DNA from 4 places in the Streptomyces sp. NPDC051105 genome. Region 1 is predicted to be linked to each of the others. Evidence: riboswitches for the same ligand, from Rfam matches in the RefSeq annotation. Region 1 holds a riboswitch; each other region holds the start of a gene.

What was found. A riboswitch is a leader RNA that binds a small molecule or an ion and turns the genes downstream of it on or off. The one in region 1 is predicted to bind S-adenosylmethionine.
Region 2: another riboswitch for S-adenosylmethionine. It lies ahead of AB0N16_RS35965 (hypothetical protein); the one in region 1 lies ahead of AB0N16_RS10945 (aminotransferase class V-fold PLP-dependent enzyme).
Region 3: another riboswitch for S-adenosylmethionine. It lies ahead of AB0N16_RS36065 (putative leader peptide); the one in region 1 lies ahead of AB0N16_RS10945 (aminotransferase class V-fold PLP-dependent enzyme).
Region 4: another riboswitch for S-adenosylmethionine. It lies ahead of thrC (threonine synthase); the one in region 1 lies ahead of AB0N16_RS10945 (aminotransferase class V-fold PLP-dependent enzyme).

What each region holds. Positions count from the first base shown of each region.
Region 1 is NZ_JBFBBR010000004.1:28,166-32,784, reverse strand. It holds gene AB0N16_RS10955 (cytochrome bc complex cytochrome b subunit) at 1-1,171, shown strand, start outside; gene trpD (anthranilate phosphoribosyltransferase) at 1,304-2,368, shown strand; SAM riboswitch class IV at 2,642-2,758, shown strand; gene AB0N16_RS10945 (aminotransferase class V-fold PLP-dependent enzyme) at 2,919-4,283, shown strand; gene AB0N16_RS10940 (hypothetical protein) at 4,425-4,619, shown strand, end outside.
Region 2 is NZ_JBFBBR010000020.1:51,883-56,501, reverse strand. It holds gene AB0N16_RS35980 (ABC transporter permease) at 1-329, opposite strand, end outside; gene AB0N16_RS35975 (ABC transporter permease) at 333-1,415, opposite strand; gene AB0N16_RS35970 (ABC transporter substrate-binding protein) at 1,412-2,764, opposite strand; gene AB0N16_RS35965 (hypothetical protein) at 2,831-3,061, opposite strand; SAM riboswitch class IV at 3,320-3,428, opposite strand; gene AB0N16_RS35960 (ATP-binding cassette domain-containing protein) at 3,962-4,619, shown strand, end outside.
Region 3 is NZ_JBFBBR010000020.1:74,186-78,804, forward strand. It holds gene AB0N16_RS36055 (DUF427 domain-containing protein) at 38-853, opposite strand; gene AB0N16_RS36060 (hypothetical protein) at 876-1,070, opposite strand; SAM riboswitch class IV at 1,107-1,220, shown strand; gene AB0N16_RS36065 (putative leader peptide) at 1,258-1,374, shown strand; gene AB0N16_RS36070 (ABC transporter substrate-binding protein) at 1,605-3,224, shown strand; gene AB0N16_RS36075 (ABC transporter permease) at 3,228-4,187, shown strand; gene AB0N16_RS36080 (ABC transporter permease) at 4,184-4,619, shown strand, end outside.
Region 4 is NZ_JBFBBR010000009.1:184,293-188,911, forward strand. It holds gene AB0N16_RS23350 (trehalose-6-phosphate synthase) at 1-567, opposite strand, end outside; gene AB0N16_RS23355 (glucosyl-3-phosphoglycerate synthase) at 650-1,594, opposite strand; SAM riboswitch class I at 1,752-1,914, shown strand; gene thrC (threonine synthase) at 1,933-3,219, shown strand; gene AB0N16_RS23365 (MoaD/ThiS family protein) at 3,266-3,541, shown strand; gene AB0N16_RS23370 (cold-shock protein) at 4,002-4,208, shown strand; gene groL (chaperonin GroEL) at 4,603-4,619, shown strand, end outside.

The sequences.
Region 1 (4,619 bases):
GTTCGTCCTGGGCATGTTCACCGGCTTCACCGGTTACTCGCTCCCGGACGACCTGCTCTCCGGCACCGGTGTCCGCTTCACCGAGGGCGCCATCCTGTCGATGCCGATCGTCGGCACGTACATCTCGTACTTCCTCTTCGGCGGCGAGTTCCCCGGCCACGACTTCGTGGGGCGGTTCTACTCGATCCACATCCTGCTGCTGCCGGGCATCATGCTCGGCCTGATGGTGGGCCACCTGATCCTGGTCTTCTACCACAAGCACACGCAGTTCGCGGGTCCCGGAAAGTCCGAGAAGAACGTCGTCGGCATGCCGCTGCTGCCGGTCTACATGGCCAAGGCCGGAGGCTTCTTCTTCCTGGTCTTCGGTGTCATCGCGGCCATCGCGGCGACCACCCAGATCAACCCGATCTGGGCCATGGGCCCCTACCGTCCGGACCAGGTGTCCACCGGCGCCCAGCCCGACTGGTACATGGGCTTCGCCGAGGGTCTGATCCGTTACATGCCGGGCTGGGAGATCAACTTCTGGGGCCACACCCTGGTCCTGGGCGTCTTCATCCCGCTGGTCCTGTTCGGTCTGGTGCTGGGCGTGATCGCGGTCTACCCGTTCATCGAGTCCTGGGTCACCGGCGACAAGAGCGAGCACCACATCCTGGACCGCCCGCGCAACGCCCCGACCCGCACCGCCTTCGGTGTCGCCTGGGTGACGGTGTACATGGTGGGCCTGGTCGGTGGTGGCAACGACCTCTTCGCCACCCACTTCCACCTGTCGATCAACGACGTGACCTGGTTCGTCCGGATCTTCTTCTTCGCCGGACCGGTGATCGCGTTCATCGTCACCAAGCGGATCTGCCTCGGCCTGCAGCGCCGGGACCGCGAGAAGGTGCTGCACGGCCGCGAGACCGGCATCATCAAGCGGCTGCCGCACGGTGAGTTCATCGAGGTGCACGAGCCGCTCAGCCAGGAGCAGCTGCACACCCTCACGGCCCACCACCAGTACGAGCCGGCCCAGGTCGGCGCGGCGGTGGACGAGAACGGTGTCGAGCGCAAGATCAAGGGGTCCGAGAAGCTCCGCGCCAAGCTGAGCAGCGCCTACTACGGCGAGGACAACCAGATCCCGAAGCCCACCGTCGAGGAGTACAAGGAGATCACGAGCGGCCACGGCCACCACTGATCGACCGCGTCGCCACGCCACGGTCGAAGGGCCCCCGTCCGACGTACGGACGGGGGCCCTTCGCCGTGTCCCGGGCTGGATAGGGTAAGCCGTGAAACCTTCATTTCGTGTACGACGAGCAGGAGCGGCCTTATGAGCGCTGTGACCCCCGCTGGAGGCGACACCGCGGCGGGCTGTTCCTGGCCCGAGGTACTGAACGCGTTGCTGTACGGCCAGGACCAGAGCGCCGACGCGACGGCCTGGGCGATGGACCAGATCATGCGCGGCCAGGCGACGGACGCGCAGATCGCCGGGTTCGTGGTGGCCCTCAGGGCCAAGGGGGAGACCGTCGAGGAGATCAACGGTCTCGTCCGCACGATGTACGAGCACGCCAACGTCATCGAGGTACCGGGCCGCACGGTCGACATCGTCGGCACCGGCGGTGACGGCGCCAAGACGGTGAACATCTCCACGATGTCGGCGCTGGTGGTGGCCGGCACCGGGGCGAAGGTCGTCAAGCACGGCAACCGGGCGGCGTCCTCCGCGTCCGGCGCCTCGGACGTGCTGGAGAAGCTCGGCGTCAACCTCGACCTGACCCCGCAGCGGGTCGCCGAGGTCGCCGAGGAGGCCGGCATCACCTTCTGCTTCGCCGTCAAGTTCCACCCGGCGCTGCGCCATGTGGGCGCGGCCCGCGGCCAGTTGGGCATCCGCACGGTGTTCAACATCCTCGGGCCGCTGACCAACCCCGCGCAGGTGCGGGCCCAGGCGGTCGGCGTCGCGGACCCGCGCATGGCACCGGTCGTCGCGGGCGTCTTCGCGGAGCGCGGCAACTCCTCCCTGGTCTTCCGCGGCGACGACGGCCTCGACGAGCTGACGACCACCGCCACGTCCCACGTCTGGATCGTCCGCGACGGCAAGGTCACCGAGGAGACCTTCGACCCCCGTGACGTCGGCATCGACCTGGTCCCCGTGGAGGCGCTGCGCGGCGGCGACCCGTCGTACAACGCGGAGGTCGCCCGCCGCCTCCTGGACGGTGAGCCGGGCCCGGTACGCGAGGCGGTCCTGCTGAACTCGGCGGCGGCCCTGGTGGCCCTGGACCCCGGCACGGGGACGCTGGCCGAACAGCTCCGGACGGGCATGGACAAGGCGGCGGAGTCCATCGACTCGGGCGCGGCCAAGCGGGCGCTGGAGCGCTGGGCGGCGGCGACGAACAGGTAGGGGCCGCGGTCGGCGGGCTGAGGCGCGGTACGGCACCTCGCCCACTGCCTCAAGGGCGTGGGGGGACCCCCAGCTGCGCCGTCGTGGCTGCTCGCCGTTGCGGCGGAGAGGAAGGTGGGCGGCGGTGCTCCCCCTTGCCGGCCTTCCGCCGCAACGGCGGGCGACCGCACACGGTCCTCCCGGCGGTGCCGGAGCGGCTTCGGACCCTGGCGGTGTTCCGTCATCCGGACAGGAGTTGCGCGTCGGCGATCACTTCACTTAGGTTTCTTTCCAGGTCATGAGTGACAGTCATGAGGCCCCGGCCGACTGTCCGGCAACCCTCCGTCCGTGGCGGGGTGCCCCGGGTGAAGACCAGGTCGTAGGCAGCGAGGTCTACGGCAAGCGCGGACCCCTCGTACGCCAGGGGTCCTGGTCGTCGAGGGAGCCTTCTGTGAGCAAGCGAATGCGATAGGGCGTCGAGCCCCGCCTCCGCGTACCCCTTTCACCTTTCCCGTGCCGTCGACGTACCGTCCGGCCCGGCGATTTCGCTTACCCCTCACAGGAGTTCGCCATGTCTGTCGCCACCGCTGCCGCCGCCCAGTCCGTTTGTGCCCGGCTGCCCGTTCTGGGCCGGGATGTCACCGTCCCGCTCGTCACCGGCGGCGAGGTCACCTACGCCGCCCTCGACTACGCGGCCAGCGCCCCCGCCCTCCAGCGGGTCTGGGACGACGTGGCGGCGTACGCCCCCTACTACGGGAGCGTCCACCGCGGCGCCGGCTACCTCTCCCAGCTGTCGACCGACCTCTTCGAGAACGCCCGGAAGACCGTCGCCGAGTTCCTCGACTGCCGCTCCGACGACCAGCTGATCTTCACCCGCTCCACCACCGACTCCCTCAACCTGCTCGCCGCCGCCGTCCCCGCCGACTGCCAGGTCTTCGTCTTCGAGACCGAGCACCACGCGAGCCTGCTCCCCTGGAAGGACGCCCGGGTCACCTACCTCAACGCGCCCCGCACCCCGCGGCAGGCCGTCGAGACCCTGGAACGCGCCCTCGCCGAGCGCGACCCCCACGGCCCGGCCCTGGTCTGCGTCACCGGCGCGTCCAACGTCACGGGCGAGCTGTGGCCGGTCCGCGAGCTGGCCGCCGCCGCGCACGCGCACGGCGCCCGGATCGTCCTGGACGCCGCCCAGCTGGCCCCGCACCATCCCGTGTCCGTCCGGGACCTGGACGTCGACTGGGTCGCCTTCTCCGGCCACAAGCTGTACGCCCCCTTCGGCTCCGGCGTCCTGGCCGGCCGCGCCGACTGGCTGCAGGCCGCCGAGCCCTACCTCGCGGGCGGCGGCGCGAGCCGCAAGGTCACCCGGCGGGAGGACGGGGGAGTGGCCGTGGAGTGGCACGAGAGCGCCGCGCGCCACGAGGCGGGCTCGCCCAACGTCATCGGCGCCTACTCCATCGCCTCCGCCTGCAAGGCACTCACCGAGGCCGGCTTCGACACGCTGGTCGCCCGCGAGCGGCACCTGATCGAGAAGGTGCGGGCGGGGCTGGCCGAGGTCCCCGAGGTCCGGGTCCTCTCCCTCTTCGGCGACGACGCCCCCCGCGTCGGCGTGATCAGCTTCGTGGTGGACGGCTGGAACAGCTCCCACTTCGCCGCCGCCCTCTCCGCCGAGTACGGCATCGGCGTCCGCGACGGCCTCTTCTGCGCCCACCCGCTGGTCAGGACCCTGCTGGGCTCCGACCCGCAGACCCAGGGCGAGTGCGGGGCGCCGGAGGCGGCACCGGGCGAGAAGTCCCTCAACGCCATCCGGGTGAGCTTCGGGGCGGGCACGCCGGACGAGCACGTGGAGCGCTTCGTCGACGCGGTGCGGGAACTGGTGACCGACGGCGCGAAGTGGTCGTACCGCACGGAGGACGGCCGCTGTGTCCCGGCGGTGAGCTGACCCACCCGCAGGGGTGCCGGCAGGACCACCCCCCGATCCGGTGTCCAGGCCCAGCGACGAGAAGCGTCGTGAACGCCAGGATTCATGTAGTCGGCAACGGGCCGACGGGGAATCCGACACAGGGAACCGGGGGGCACACCCATGAACGAAACCGTCGCGAGGCGCCTGACGGGCCTCGCCTCCCTCACCGCGGCGGCCGCCTTCATCGTCGAGGTACCGCTGTACTTCGTCTACTCCGGTCCGCCGCCGGACTCGAACGTCCTGGCCAGGCTGCTGGTCGGGATCGTCGGGCTGGCGTTCGTGGTCGTGTTCGTGACGGCCTTCCGTGAACTGGTC
Region 2 (4,619 bases), on a different contig from region 1:
CCGAGCACGGTGCCCGGCCCCACCGACAGCAGCAACGCGGCGACGATGATCAGCAGCGCGGTCCGCGCGCCCCAGACCGTCCGGGACAGGACGTCGTACCCGGCGATGGTGGTGCCCAGTGGATGGGCGCCGCTCGGATGCTGCTGGGAGCCGAACAGGCCCGCACTGTCGCGGAGTTGGGCGTAGCCGTGTGGGGCGAGCAACGGCCCCAGCAGTGCGGTGAGGACGAACAGCCCGGTCAGGACGAGGCCGGTGAGCAGCGTGGCCCGCTGCACTCCCGCGCCCGTCCGCAGCCGTAGCGGCAGCCGTCGTGCCAGAACCAGTGCCATGACTCAGTACCTCACTCGCGGGTCGATCAGCGCGGCGACGACGTCGACGAGGAAGTTCGTCACCGCCACGACGACGGCGAACAGGGCCACGATGCCCTGCACCGCCGGGAAGTCACGGACCGTCAGGTAGTGGGCGAGCTCGTAGCCGAGGCCCTTCCACTCGAAGGTCGTCTCCGTCAGCACCGCCCCGCCGAGCAGCCCGGCGACCTGGAGGCCCAGGACCGTGACGACGGGGATCAGCGCGGGCCGGGTGGCGTGCCGGGTGACCAGGCGGAGCGGGGCCACGCCTCGGGAGCGGGCGGCCTCGACGTACTCGGCGGAGAGCGTGCCGATCAGGTTCGTGCGCACCAGCCGGAGCAGGACGCCGGCCACGAGCAGGCCCAGGGCCAGCCCGGGCAGCACGGCGTGCTCGAGCACGTCGGCGATCGCCGTGCCGTCGCCGCTGCGCAGGGCGTCGATCAGGTACACGCCCGTCGTGCTGGTCTGGTCCTGGAGGAAGAGCTGGACGCCGGTGCTCGCCCGGCCCGACGCGGGCAGCCAGCCGAGCCAGATCGCGAAGACCAGCTTCAGCAGCAGACCCACGAAGAACACGGGCGTGGCGTAGGTCAGGATCGCGAAGAGCCGCAGGACCGCGTCCGGTGCCCGGTCGCGGTGGGCGGCCGCCACCATGCCCAGCGGGACGCCTATCAGCAGGGCCACCAGCAGTGCGTAGCAGGCGAGTTCGGCGGTCGCGGCTCCGTACGTGCCCAGGACGTGCGTCACCGGCTCGTTGTCGGTGACCGTGCGGCCGAAGTCACCGGTGGCCAGCGAGCGCAGGTAGTCCAGGTACTGGGTGAGCAACGGCCGGTCATAGCCCGCCTGGTGGAGCTTGGCCTGGAGCTGGTCCGGGGTGAGGCGGTCGCCGAAGGCGGCGCTGATCGGGTCGCCGGTCAGCCGCATCAGGAAGAAGACCAGACTGACCAGGATCAGTACGGTGGGGATGATGAGGAGGAAGCGGACCACCAGGTAGCGGGCGAACCCGTACCCGGCGGCGCCGTCGGCCGGGGTGGCGACGGCGCCGGGGGTCTCCTGCGTCAGAGTGCTCACTTCTTCGAGAGCCCCGCCCAGCGGAACTGGTACGTCGCGTCCAGCTCGGCCGGCACACCGCTGACGTCGCTGCGGGTGACGATGGCGGTGGAGCCCTGGAGCAGCGGCAGCAGCGGCACCTGGGCGGCGGCCCTGTCCTGCGTCTGCTTCAGGAGCCCGGTCCGCTTCGTGGCGTCCGTCTCGGTCTCCTCCTTCTTGATCAGCGCGCGCACGGCGGGGTCGTCGTAGCCGTTGGCGACCCAGCTGTTGGCCGAGTAGAAGGGCGAGAGGTAGTTGTCGGCGTCGAGGTAGTCGGCGTACCAGCCGAGCTGGTAGAGCGGGTAGAGGTGCTTGACGCGGTCCTTGCCGTACTGGGTCCACTCGGTCGACTGGAGGTTCACCTTGAAGAGCCCGGTGGCTTCCAGCTGGGTCTTGACCAGCGCGTACTCGTCGGCCGACGACGAGCCGTAATGGTCGCTGTTGTACTGCAGGTTGAGCGTCACCGGGGTGGTCACCTTCGCGGCCTTCAGCCGGGCCGCCGCCGCGGCCTTGTCGGGGCCGCCCTGCTTGTCGCCATAGCGCGACTTGAAGGAGGGGGTGGCGCCGGTCAGGCCGTCCGGGACGGAGCTGTAGAGCGGCTGGTAGGTGTTCTTGTAGACCTGCTGGGCGAGTTGGGACCGGTCGACGGAGTCCGCGACCGCCTGCCGGACGGCGAGGGCCTTCTTCGCGTCGGCGTTCTTCGTCCTGGTGCCGTACGGCTGGGTGGCGAGGTCGAAGACGATGTAGCGGATGCCGTTGCCGGAGCCGGTGTGGACCTTGACGCCCTTCTGCCTGCCGAGGTCGTCCAGGTCGGCGGTGGTGAGGGTGCGGTAGACGGCGTCGATGGTGCCCTGCTGGACGTCGAGCTTCAGGTTGCCGGCGTCCGTGTAGTACTTGAGCTGGACGTTCTTCGTCTTCGGCGCCCCCAGTCGGCCCTTGTACTCCGCGTTGGCGGTGAAGGACACCAGCGAGTTCTTGTCGTAGCTCTTGATGCCGTACGGCCCGTTCCACGGCTCGGCCGTGACGATCGACTTGTCGTCGAGGATCTTGTCCGCGGGGAACACCTGCTCGTCCACGACGTAGCCGGCGGCCGTGGACAGCACCTGCGGGAACAGCGTGTCGTCGGCCGACTTGAGGGTGAAGACGACCGTGGCCGGGTCCGGGGCGGCGACCGAGGCGAGGTTGTACAGCAGCGACGACGGGCCGTTCTCGTCGGCGATCTTCAGGTCCCGCTCGAAGCTGAACTTGACGTCCGAGGAGGTGAGTTCGTGACCGTTGGCGAACTTCAGGCCCTTCTGGAGCGTGACCGTGTACTCCTTGGGCCCGGTCAGCTTGATCCCGGTGGCCAGGTCCGGGGAGACCTTCGCGGAGCCGTTCTGCTGGCTGAGCAGGGTCGCCTAGACCTCGCTCTCGATCGTGCCGGAGCCCGCGTCCCACGAGCCCGCCGGGTCGAGGCTGGTGACCTGGTCGGTCGTACCGACGGTGATCGCCGCGGCGGAGCTCGCGGTGCTGCCGTCCTTGCTGCTGGTGCAGCCCGTCAGGGCGACCAGGAAAGCGGTGCCGAGGGAGAGCGCGCCGAGGCCGGAGCGCAGGGGTCTGCTCGGCGCCGGGCCGCTGTGAAGTGCCATCAGGAGTCTCTACTTCCGCATCAGGGGTGCGTGAGGCAGCCATGGCACGGGGCTGTGCCATGGCATGCGAGGTCGTGTGAGAGAAAGCGGGAGAGGGGTTACACCGGCGGACGGCAGCACGGCCGGCCGACGGAGGGCGTGATCAGCCCTGACACAGACAGCTGGACACCAGCAGCAGGTCGACATGGAGCCGGGAGCACAGCATCACGGCTCTCGCCATGCCGTCCCCCCGGGTTCCGGGCCGCCTCGCGGCCGATGTGAGCGCACTTGCAGAAAGAAGAGTTCCGCCGAGCCGTCACCTGGGGCACCCCACTGCGTCGAGGGTTGCCGTCCGGCCAGCCAGGGCTTGACACCGGAACTCGTGGCTCGCGCTCACCGTAGATCGGCTGTTCTTACGGCGTCAAGACAGTCCGGGCGCGTGGAGACCGGGCTGAACGGCGAGGCAGGCGTGGGAATCCGGCGGTACGGCGCACCGGCGGAGCGGGCCTGTCTCGAGGTGAAGTGCGGCGGGGTGACCGCCGGATCCGTTCCGTACCGACCGCCAGCATGGCCGCATACAGCCTCGGCAAGGCGGCACTCAACCATCTGGGCTCGCTGACGCCCACGCCGGCCGGGGCGCCCACCGCCGCGGCCCGGTGACGTCAGTGTCGGTGACGCGGGCGCGGGCGTCGTACGTCGCGGGCGGGCCGCGCGGCAGCGGCGGGCGGTGCGGCCGGCCGTGGGCGATGGCCGTGGCGCGACGGGCGCGGAAGGCACCCAGGTAGTCGCGTGGTACCGAGGTACCACCCGCTCGGCCCACGTCAGCCTCCCGGTACCACGGGATCGGGGTGATCCGGCGCCTAGCGTTGGCGTGCGGCGTCGGAAACGAGTGGCGCCGGAGGCCGACAGAAAGACACGCGCATGATCGACGCACGGCAATTGACCAAGAGGTACGGCGAGAAGACGGCGGTCGACAGCCTGGACTTCGTCGTGAAGCCGGGTACGGTGACCGGCTTCCTGGGGCCCAACGGCGCCGGCAAGTCCACGACCATGCGCATGATCGTCGGCCTCGACGCCCCGACGAGCGGCACCGTCACCGTGAACGGCCACCCCTACGCCCGTCACCAGGCACCGCTCCAGGAGGTCGGCGCCCTGCTGGAGGCGAAGTCGATCCACCCGGGCCGCTCGGCGTACCACCACCTCAGGGCCCTCGCGCTGACCCACGGCATTCCGCGCCGCCGGGTCGACGAGGTCATCGAGCTGGCCGGGCTGGGCAGCGTGGCGAAGAAGCGGGCCGGCGCCTTCTCCCTCGGGATGGGTCAGCGGCTGGGCATCGCGGCGGCGCTGCTGGGCGATCCGCAGACGGTGATGCTGGACGAGCCGGTCAACGGCCTGGACCCGGAGGGCGTGCTCTGGATCCGCACCCTGCTCAAGGCCCTCGCCGAAGAGGGCCGGACGGTGTTCGTGTCCTCGCACCTGATGAGCGAGATGGCTCTGGTGGCCGACCACCTGATCATCGTGGGCCGTGGGCGACTGCTGGCCGACACCACCGTGGGGGATCTGATCCGCGAGGCGGGCG
Region 3 (4,619 bases), on a different contig from region 1:
ACCATGGACCGGCGCGGTCCGTCGAGACGGATTCCCGTCATGTGCGTGCTTGCTCCGAGAGCGCCTGGGTGAAGTGGGTGACGGGGCGCGCCACCCGTTCCCCGTCGAGGGTGATGTCGACCGCCTCGTTGTAGAAGGCGAGGAGCCCCTGGACGGCGCCGACCGCGGGCAGCGGGTCCGGGTAGCTCCAGACGACGTTGGGCGGCACGTCGGCCTCACCGCGCCACGACCAGTACTCGGCGGTGCCCTTGTAGGGGCAGCCGGTGTGATGGTCGGTGGCTTCGAGCAGGTCGAGGCGGACGTCCTCGCGCGGGACGTAGTAGCGGGTGGGCAGGCCGGTCTCGAAGAGCAGGACCGGTCGGCGGGTGTCCGCGACGACCGTGCCGTCGATCTCGACCACGAGGTGACGGCTGCTGGGGATGGCGTCCACCCGCTTGTGCGGGTCACGGGGGTGGATGAAGATCTCTTCCTCCTCCTCGTACCAGTGGTCCAGGCCCCGCCCGACGCGCCGGAACCACTCGAAGGCGATGTGATCGGCCAGGTCGGCGGCCGGGAAGGTCCAGGCGGCGTTCTCCAGCAGCTCACCGTCGATCTCGACGTCGTAGAAGATCCGCGACCCGGTGTGCGTACCGGTCTGCGGGTTCTTCGCGGGGCGGAGGAGTTCCTCGCGTACCTCCGTGCGCGGGAACGCGTACAGCGGTACGGGCACACCGGGCTCCCAGACGAGGACGGGATGGCGGCTGTCGACGACCGTGACATCACCCTTACGGCCCCGCACCCAGCGTTCGCTCGGCTCCCACAGGAGTCCCTCGGGGGTGGTCCGCACGGCCCGTGCGGTGGGGAATGTGGTCATGGCCGGCTCTCCTTCGGCTTGCTCAGGCGGTGACTTCGGCGACGTAGGGGCGGTTCTCCCGCCAGGCCGCGAGCTGCTCGGGGCTGCCGAAGACCCGCAGGTACTCCTCGACGTTGCCACTGGCACGCTCCCACACCGAGACACAAGGTGCGTCCACCAGGCGTCCCGGCACCTGAGACGGTCGCGTCTTCCCGAACTGGGCGTCCGGTTGCGGCATTGACGTACGACAAAACCGATCCGTACGATCGCCAACGGCATTGAGTGTCAGCGTCAGGCCCTGGCTCGCTGACCGGCAACCCTCCCACGCGGTGGGGTGCTCCAGGTGAAAGCCCGGCGGGATCACCGATGACTCCCGCAAGCGCGTGGCGCCGTGACCGGGGCCGGAGACGAGGGGAGGGACCGGCATGCGACACAGCGATGACCACGCCGCCTCCCCCGCCGACGCCACGGCGTACTCCCGGCTCTCGCGCCGGCGCCACATCGATCTGAAGCGTTCGACCAGCTGCCTCTGTCGGTTCTGACCGGCCCGCCTGTCGTCGGCTGACCTCCGTCACCGGCCACGGCTCCTTCGCGCCGTCCTTTCCCTCGCCACCGGTTCTCGGTGTCGTTCGTTTCCCATCCCCCTTGTCTGCACAGCGCCTCCCCGGCCGGTTCCGATCCGGCCGGGGCCGCACGCCGCCGCACGGCCGTGCCTCGCTGCCCCGTAGCCCGGCACCCCGTGCCGGGTGACACGAGTAGGAGAACTCCCTCCGTGACTGCACTCCCGGATTTCAGACCCTCCCGATGGGCGCCCCTGGCCGCGCTCCTGACCACCAGCGTCCTGCTGACCGCGTGCGGTTCGGGCGACGACGGCTCCGGCGGCGGAAGCGGCCCGGCGAAGTCCGGCGGCACCCTGACCTTCGCGGTGGGATCCGACGCCGGCTGCGTGGATCCGCAGCAGGTCGCGAGCAACGACACCATCTACTCGGTGCGGCAGATCGTGGACTCCCTGACCGACCAGGACCCGAAGACCGGCAAGATCGTGCCGTGGCTCGCCAAGAGCTGGGACATCAGCGCCGACGCGACGACGTTCACGTTCCACCTGCGCCCGGGGGTCACCTTCAGCGACGGGTCGAAGCTGACCGCGCAGGTGGTCAAGGACAACTTCGACGCGGTACCGAACCTCGGCGCCCTGGGCACCCTCGCCGAGGGCTATCTGAGCGGCGTCAAGAGCACCACCGCGGTGGACCCGCTCACCGTCAAGGTGGCCTTCAAGCAGCCCAACGCCCAGTTCCTGCAGGCTACTTCGACCCACTCGCTGGCCATCGAGTCATCGGCGAGCGTCAAGAAGACCCCGCAGCAGAAGTGCAGTGACGGTGTGGTCGGCTCCGGGCCTTTCGTGCTGAAGCAGTATGTGCAGAACCAGTCGGTCACCCTGGCCAGGCGCACCGGGTACGACTGGGGTTCCTCGCTGTGGTCGAAGAAGGGCGAGGCCTACCTGGACAAGCTGGTGTTCAAGGTCGTGCCCGAGGCGGGGGTGCGGGCCGGCAGCCTCCAGTCCGGGCAGGTGGACGTGATCAGCAGCGTCGGCAGGGCCAACGAGGCGGCGCTCAAGGGCGGCCAGGTCGCCCTCCGGAGCCGGGCCAACCCCGGCGTGGTGTTCGGTCTGGGACTGAACAACTCGCGGCCCCTGCTGAAGGACGCGAAGGTGCGCCAGGCGATCCTGGCCGCCGTCGACCGGAAGCAGATCGCCGACACCGTCTTCCCCACCGGCACCCAGCCGGCGACCAGCATCCTGGCGCACACCACGCCCGACTACACCGACCTCTCCACCGACCTCGCCTTCGACGCGGCCAAGGCCAAGTCCCTGCTGGACGAGGCTGGTTGGAAGGCAGGTGGCGACGGAGTCCGCACCAAGGGCGGCAAGAAGCTGAGCCTGACCATCAGCTGGTTCCCCAACGCGGCGACCAACCAGCCCGCGCTGGAGCTGGTCCAGCAGCAGCTGAAGGCCGTCGGGATCGACGTGGTGCTCAAGCAGCTCCCGGTCACACAGTTCGCCACGACGCTCCAGTCGGGTGACTTCGACGTGGTGTGGGGGAACACGACCCGCGCCGACCCGGACATCCTGCGCAGCTCCTTCTCCACCCAGCTGGCCAACTTCTACCATCTTCCCGCCAGTTCGCTGGACACGGCGCTGTCCGCGCAGGCCGCGACCACGGACACCGCGAAGCGCAAGCTACTGGTGGCGGAGGCGCAGCAGCTGATCGTGCAGAACGCGTACGACGTGCCGGTGGTGGAGCTCCAGACCCAGCTCGGCGTCTCGAACAAGGTGCACGACCTGACCTTCGACTCCGGCAGCCGCCTCCAGCTGCACGACACCTGGGTCGGATAGCGGATGCGCCGCTATGTGATCAAACGGCTGGCGCAGGCGGTCGGGGTGCTGTGGGCGGCCTATACGGTGTCGTTCCTGGTGCTGGACTTCCTGCCCGGTGACCCGGTCTCCGCGATGGCCGGGGCCGGGATGGACACGGGGCAGGTCGATCCCGCCCAACTCGCCGAGCTGCGGCACGAGTACGGCTTCGACAAGCCGGTGCTGGTGCAGTACGCGGAGTATCTGGGCCGGGCGGTGCGCGGGGACTTCGGCGACGCGGTCTCCACCGGCCGCCCGGTGACCTCCACCCTGGCCGACGCGCTGCCGCAGACACTCCAGCTGACCGGTGCCGCGCTGCTGCTGGCGGTGGTGCTCGGCGGCGGCCTCGCGGTGGTGGCGACGTACACCTCGCAGCGGTGGCTGCGGCAGCTGCTGCTGTCGCTGCCCCCGTTGGGGGTGTCGGTCCCGACGTTCTGGGTGGGTCTGCTGCTGGTCGAGGCGTTCTCGTTCCGGCTGCACTGGTTCCCGGCGTTCGGCAACGACGGGCTGAAGGGTTTGGTGCTGCCGGCGCTCACGCTGGCGATCCCGACCGGTGCGCAGGTCGCCCAGGTGCTGGCCAAGAGCCTGCTGACCGCACTGGACCAGGCCTACGTGGAGACCGCGCGGGCCAAGGGCGCCGGCCGGTGGCGGGTGCATCTGCGGCACGCGCTGCGCAACGCCTCGCTGCCGGCGCTGACGGTGGTGGGCCTGCTGGTCGGGCAGCTGATCGCCGGTTCGGTGGTCGTCGAGACGGTGTTCTCCCGCGACGGTCTGGGCCGGGTGACCGCGGCGGCGGTCACCGCCCAGGACATCCCGCTGGTCCAGGGGGTGGTGGTGTTCGGGGCGCTGATCTTCGTGGCGACGAACCTGCTCGTCGACCTCGTCTATCCGCTGCTGGACCCGCGGATCGTGGTCGCCTCGGACAGAAAGGCGAGCTTCGCATGAGTCAGAGCCTTGTCGACGACCAGGCCGAGGCCGCCCTCGGCCTCGCCCGGCCGGTCGAGAACGGATCCCCCGCGGAACCCGGCCGGCCCGTCGACATCCGCCGGGTGCTCCGCTTCCTGCTGCGCCGCCCCGGTCTGCTGCTGTCCGTCGTCGTCCTCGTGCTGGTGGTGCTGGCCTCCTTCTGGCCGGATCTGTTCACCTCGCAGGACCCGCTGAAGGGGGTGCCGTCCCAGAACTTCCGCGGCCCGAGCGGCAGTCACTGGTTCGGCACGGACGAACTGGGCCGCGACGTCTTCTCCCGCGTGGTGCACGGTGCCCAGCTCTCCCTCAAGGCCACGCTGATCGCGGTCCTGGTCGCGTTCGTGGTCGGCGGTCTGATCGGCGTGGTCGCCGGGTTCGTGGGCCGCTGGGTGGACGACGTGCTCATGCGCT
Region 4 (4,619 bases), on a different contig from region 1:
GTAGTCCGGCGGCGCCCACGGGGTGTGGGAGAAATGGCCGATACGGAGATCCGGCCGCAGCCGGCGCAGCATCCGCGGGGCCAGCGCCAGGTGGTAGTCCTGGATGACGACCACCGCACCGGGGCCCGCCTCCTGCGCCAGCGCCTCCGCGAACGCCTGGTTGTAGGCCTGGTACGACGCCCACTGCCGCCGGAACTCCGCGTCGAAGACCGGCTCCAGCGGGGTCTGGTAGAGCATGTGGTGGACGAACCAGAGCACCGAGTTCGCGATGCCGTTGTACGCGTCCGAGAACACGTCCGGGTCGATGTCGAGCATCCGGACCTGCTGCCCGCCGCTGTCCCCGGCCGGCAGCCGGCCGCCGTCGGCCCGCCGTACCGCCTCCCGGTCGCCGTCGCTCAGGGCCGCGCACACCCACACCGCGTTCGCGTCCGGCCCGATGGCCGACAGCCCCGAGACCAGGCCGCCGCCGCCCCGTTTGGCGTGCAGCGCACCGCCTTCGCCCACTTCATACGAAACCGGGCCGCGATTGGACGCGACCAGCACCTCAGCACTGCCGGTGGAAGCCATACGCCACAACCTAGCCCGGCCCGGAAACGCTCAAACGTACGGCTCCGCCCGACGCGCCGCCGTATACCGCCGTACGACGAAGTCACGCCACCCGGCGCTCGGCGTACTCGGCGATCTCCGCCATCGGTGGCCGTTCCTCGGTGTCCACGGAGTAGGTGCGCGGCTCGAAGCCGTCCTCGCCCCGTTCGAACTGGGTCAGGGCGGGCCGGATCAGATGCCCGCGGGCCAGCCGAAGCTGCGCGGTGCGGTAGATCGCGGCGGACATCCGGCCGAGGGCCTGGCCGTCCTGGTGGCGGTGTTTGCGGACCCCCACGTCGACCTGGGCGAGGGCGTCCAGGCCGACCAGGTGCAGGGCGTCGACCAGCATGCCCAGCTCCACGCCGTAGCCGACCGGGAAGGGGAGCTGTTCGAGGAGCGAGCGGCGGGCCGCGTACTCGCCGCCGAGCGGCTGGACGAACCCGGCCAGCTGCGGCCAGTGCATGTTCAGCAGCGGGCGGGCCATCAGTTCGGTGACCCGGCCGCCCTGTCCGGCCGAGCCGGCGAGCGGGCGGTCGTACATCGCCTTGACGAGGTCCACGTCCGGGTCGGTCAGCAGCGGGCCGACGATCCCGGTGACGAAGTCGGAGGAGAACTCCCTCAGGTCGGCGTCGACGAAGCAGACGATGTCGCCGGTGGTGACGAGGAGGGAGCGCCAGAGCACTTCGCCCTTGCCGGGGACGGCGGGGATGCGCGGCAGGATCGTGTCGCGGTGCACGACCCGGGCGCCGGCCGCCGCGGCCACCGCCGCCGTACGGTCGGTGGAACCGGAGTCGACGACCACGATCTCGTCGACGAGCGGCACCTGCCGCATGAGGTCGTGACGGATGATCGCGACGATGTCGCCGACGGTCGCCTCCTCGTTGAGCGCGGGCAGCACGACGGAGACGGACTGCCCGGTGCGCTGCTTGGCGGCGAGTATGCGGTGCAACGGGCGATCGTTCATGGACCAGGAGCGGGTGGCCAGCCAGCACTCGACTTCTTCCAGCACAGTCAGCGGCTCCTCACTGTCACGGTCACACTGCGAGGTGTGATCCATCTCGCGGTTCGGACGACTCTCTCAACTGTCCTGGCCTTCGGTTACAGTCTTGAACAACGCCGATGACCATCGCATGTCCTGGGGTCACCGGCCGTTGACAACCGCATACCGCTCATCCAGAGGGGCAGAGGGATACGGCCCGATGAAGCCCCGGCAACCCTCCAGTCGGTTACTCGTGGATCGCTGATCACTGTCGATCACTCGCGAGGCTCCCGGCTAGGGAAGGTGCCAAATCCGTCTCACGGCGAGATGCGTCGTGAGGAAGATGAGGAGAAAGGGCCTCGCCTCACATGGCTGTGCAGACTGCTGCGACCACCACCGACTCCACGACCGTCGACCTCGGTCCCGCCACTGCCCTGAGCTGCCGCGAGTGCGGCCACCGCGTGCCGCTCGGCCCGGTGTTCGCCTGCGAGGAGTGTTTCGGCCCGCTCGAAATCGCGTACGACTTCTCGGCCTACGACACCGAGGAGCTGCGGAAGCGGATCGAAGCGGGTCCCGCGAACATCTGGCGCTACGCGCCGCTGCTGCCCGTCCCCGCGGACGTGGCGACCAAGCCGAACATCAACCCGGGCTGGACCAAGCTCGTCCAGGCCGACAACCTGGCGAAGGAGCTGGGCGTCACCGGCGGCCTGTACGTCAAGGACGATTCCGGCAACCCGACGCACTCCTTCAAGGACCGGGTCGTCGCCCAGGCCGTCGAGGCCGCGCGCGCCTTCGGCTACACCACGCTCTCCTGCTCCTCGACCGGCAACCTCGCCGGCGCGGTCGGCGCCGCCGCCGCCCGGGCCGGCTTCCGCTCCTGCGTGTTCATCCCGCACGACCTGGAGCAGGGCAAGATCGTCATGGCCGCGATCTACGGTGGCGAGCTCGTCGGCATCGAGGGCAACTACGACGACGTGAACCGTTTCTGCTCCGAGCTGATCGGTGACTCGGCCGGCGAGGGCTGGGGCTTCGTCAACGTCAACCTGCGGCCGTACTACGCGGAGGGCTCCAAGACCCTGGCGTACGAGATCTGCGAGCAGCTCGGCTGGCGGATCCCCGACCAGCTGGTCGTCCCGATCGCCTCCGGCTCGCAGCTCACGAAGATCGACAAGGGGCTGCAGGAGCTGATCAAGCTCGGGCTCGTCGAGGACAAGCCGTACAAGATCTTCGGCGCGCAGGCCGAGGGATGCTCGCCGGTGTCGGTGGCCTACAAGGCGGGCCACGACGTGGTGCGACCGCAGAAGCCGAACACCATCGCCAAGTCGCTGGCCATCGGCAACCCGGCCGACGGGCCGTACGTCCTGGACATCGCGCGCCGTACCGGCGGTGCGGTGGAGGACGTCACCGACGAGCAGGTGGTCGACGCGATCAAGCTGCTCGCGCGGACCGAGGGAATCTTCGCGGAGACCGCGGGCGGGGTGACGGTCGGAGTCACCAGGAAGCTCATCGAGAGTGGGCTGATCGATCCGGCGAAGTCGATCGTCGTACTCAACACGGGTGACGGACTGAAGACGCTGGACGCCGTGGCGGGCACCGGGCTCACGGCGACCATTCGCCCGAATCTCGAGTCTTTCCGCGAGGCCGGGCTCGCCTGAGTCAGCTGTAAGAAACCAGGGCGTTGCCCCGATCGGAGGTTCAAACGTGAGCGTCACCGTTCGCATCCCCACCATCCTGCGCACCTACACCGGTGGTCAGGCCGAAGTCAGCGCCGAAGGCGGCACCCTCGGCGAGGTCATCTCCGACCTGGAGAAGAACCACACCGGGATCGCCGCCCGCGTTCTCGACGACGAGGGCAAACTGCGCCGGTTCGTGAATGTGTACGTCAATGACGACGACGTGCGGTTCGAGCAGGGACTGGAGACGGCCACCCCGGACGGCGCCGGCGTCTCCATCATCCCGGCCGTGGCCGGCGGCTGACCTGCTGACAGGCTGATCGAATGACCGAACATTACCTTCGGTAACGCCGATCACTCACTGTTCATTGGATTGCCCCTTCCGTGAGAGAAGCGGAGGGGGCAATTCTGTGTGGTTGAGCGCGGTACAGTTGGGGAATGCGGCCCCGATCTCCAGGTCGGAAGCCCCGTATTCGATACCGCTGACCCGACAAGAAGTAGCCAAAGTGTGTGGGTTATATGCGGCTTTTGCGGCTTTTATGGGGCCCGACTTGCCCTGAATTCGGCCGAATTCTTGCTACATTCCGGACCCTTCCCGTCCAGAATTCTCGTCCGATTGACCTGTTGCAGACGGCAGTTGGACAGATACATTCAGCCGCGGTCGACGCGTTCCGGCGCACGCCCCCAAACCTGTGGGGGGTGAGGTCTGACCCGGATCCGCGAAGTGTGGATCTGTGCAAGGGCCAGTAATAGGGGAGTTAGGCATGGCTCAGGGCACCGTCAAGTGGTTCAACGCGGAGAAGGGGTACGGCTTCATCGCGGTCGACGGTGGTGCGGATGTTTTCGTCCACTACAGTGCGATTCAGATGGACGGCTACCGCACCCTGGAGGAAGGTCAGCGGGTCGATTTCGAGATCTCGCAGGGCCAGAAGGGGCCGCAGGCGGACATGGTCCGGCTCGCGACCAGCTGAAGCACGCGCCGACTGACAGCGTCGTTCTTCTTTCATTGTCGGAGGGCTCGTATCCCATGGGGAGTCATGGGTTACGAGCCCTTTGGCATGCCCGGGATGAGCGGGCCGGCGCACCCCGTGGGTGCGGCCCGGTGCGCCGCCCCGCGCGCGGCCCGGTGCGCCGCCCCGCGCGCGGCCCTGGCGCGGCCCAGTCTCCCGGAGGCGCTTGCACTCGGCATGGGCGAGTGCTAATCATTGGCGTTAGCACTCTGAAGGTGAGAGTGACAAAGATGGACCGGGTCGGTGAGGCCCGCAGACCGGGTGGGGCAAGGAACCCACGGGTCGGCGAGCCGTCCGTCGCGGGCGCGGGCGCGGTCCAGAAGACTCACCCCCAGTCCTGGAGGGACCACTTCACATGGCCAAGATCATCGC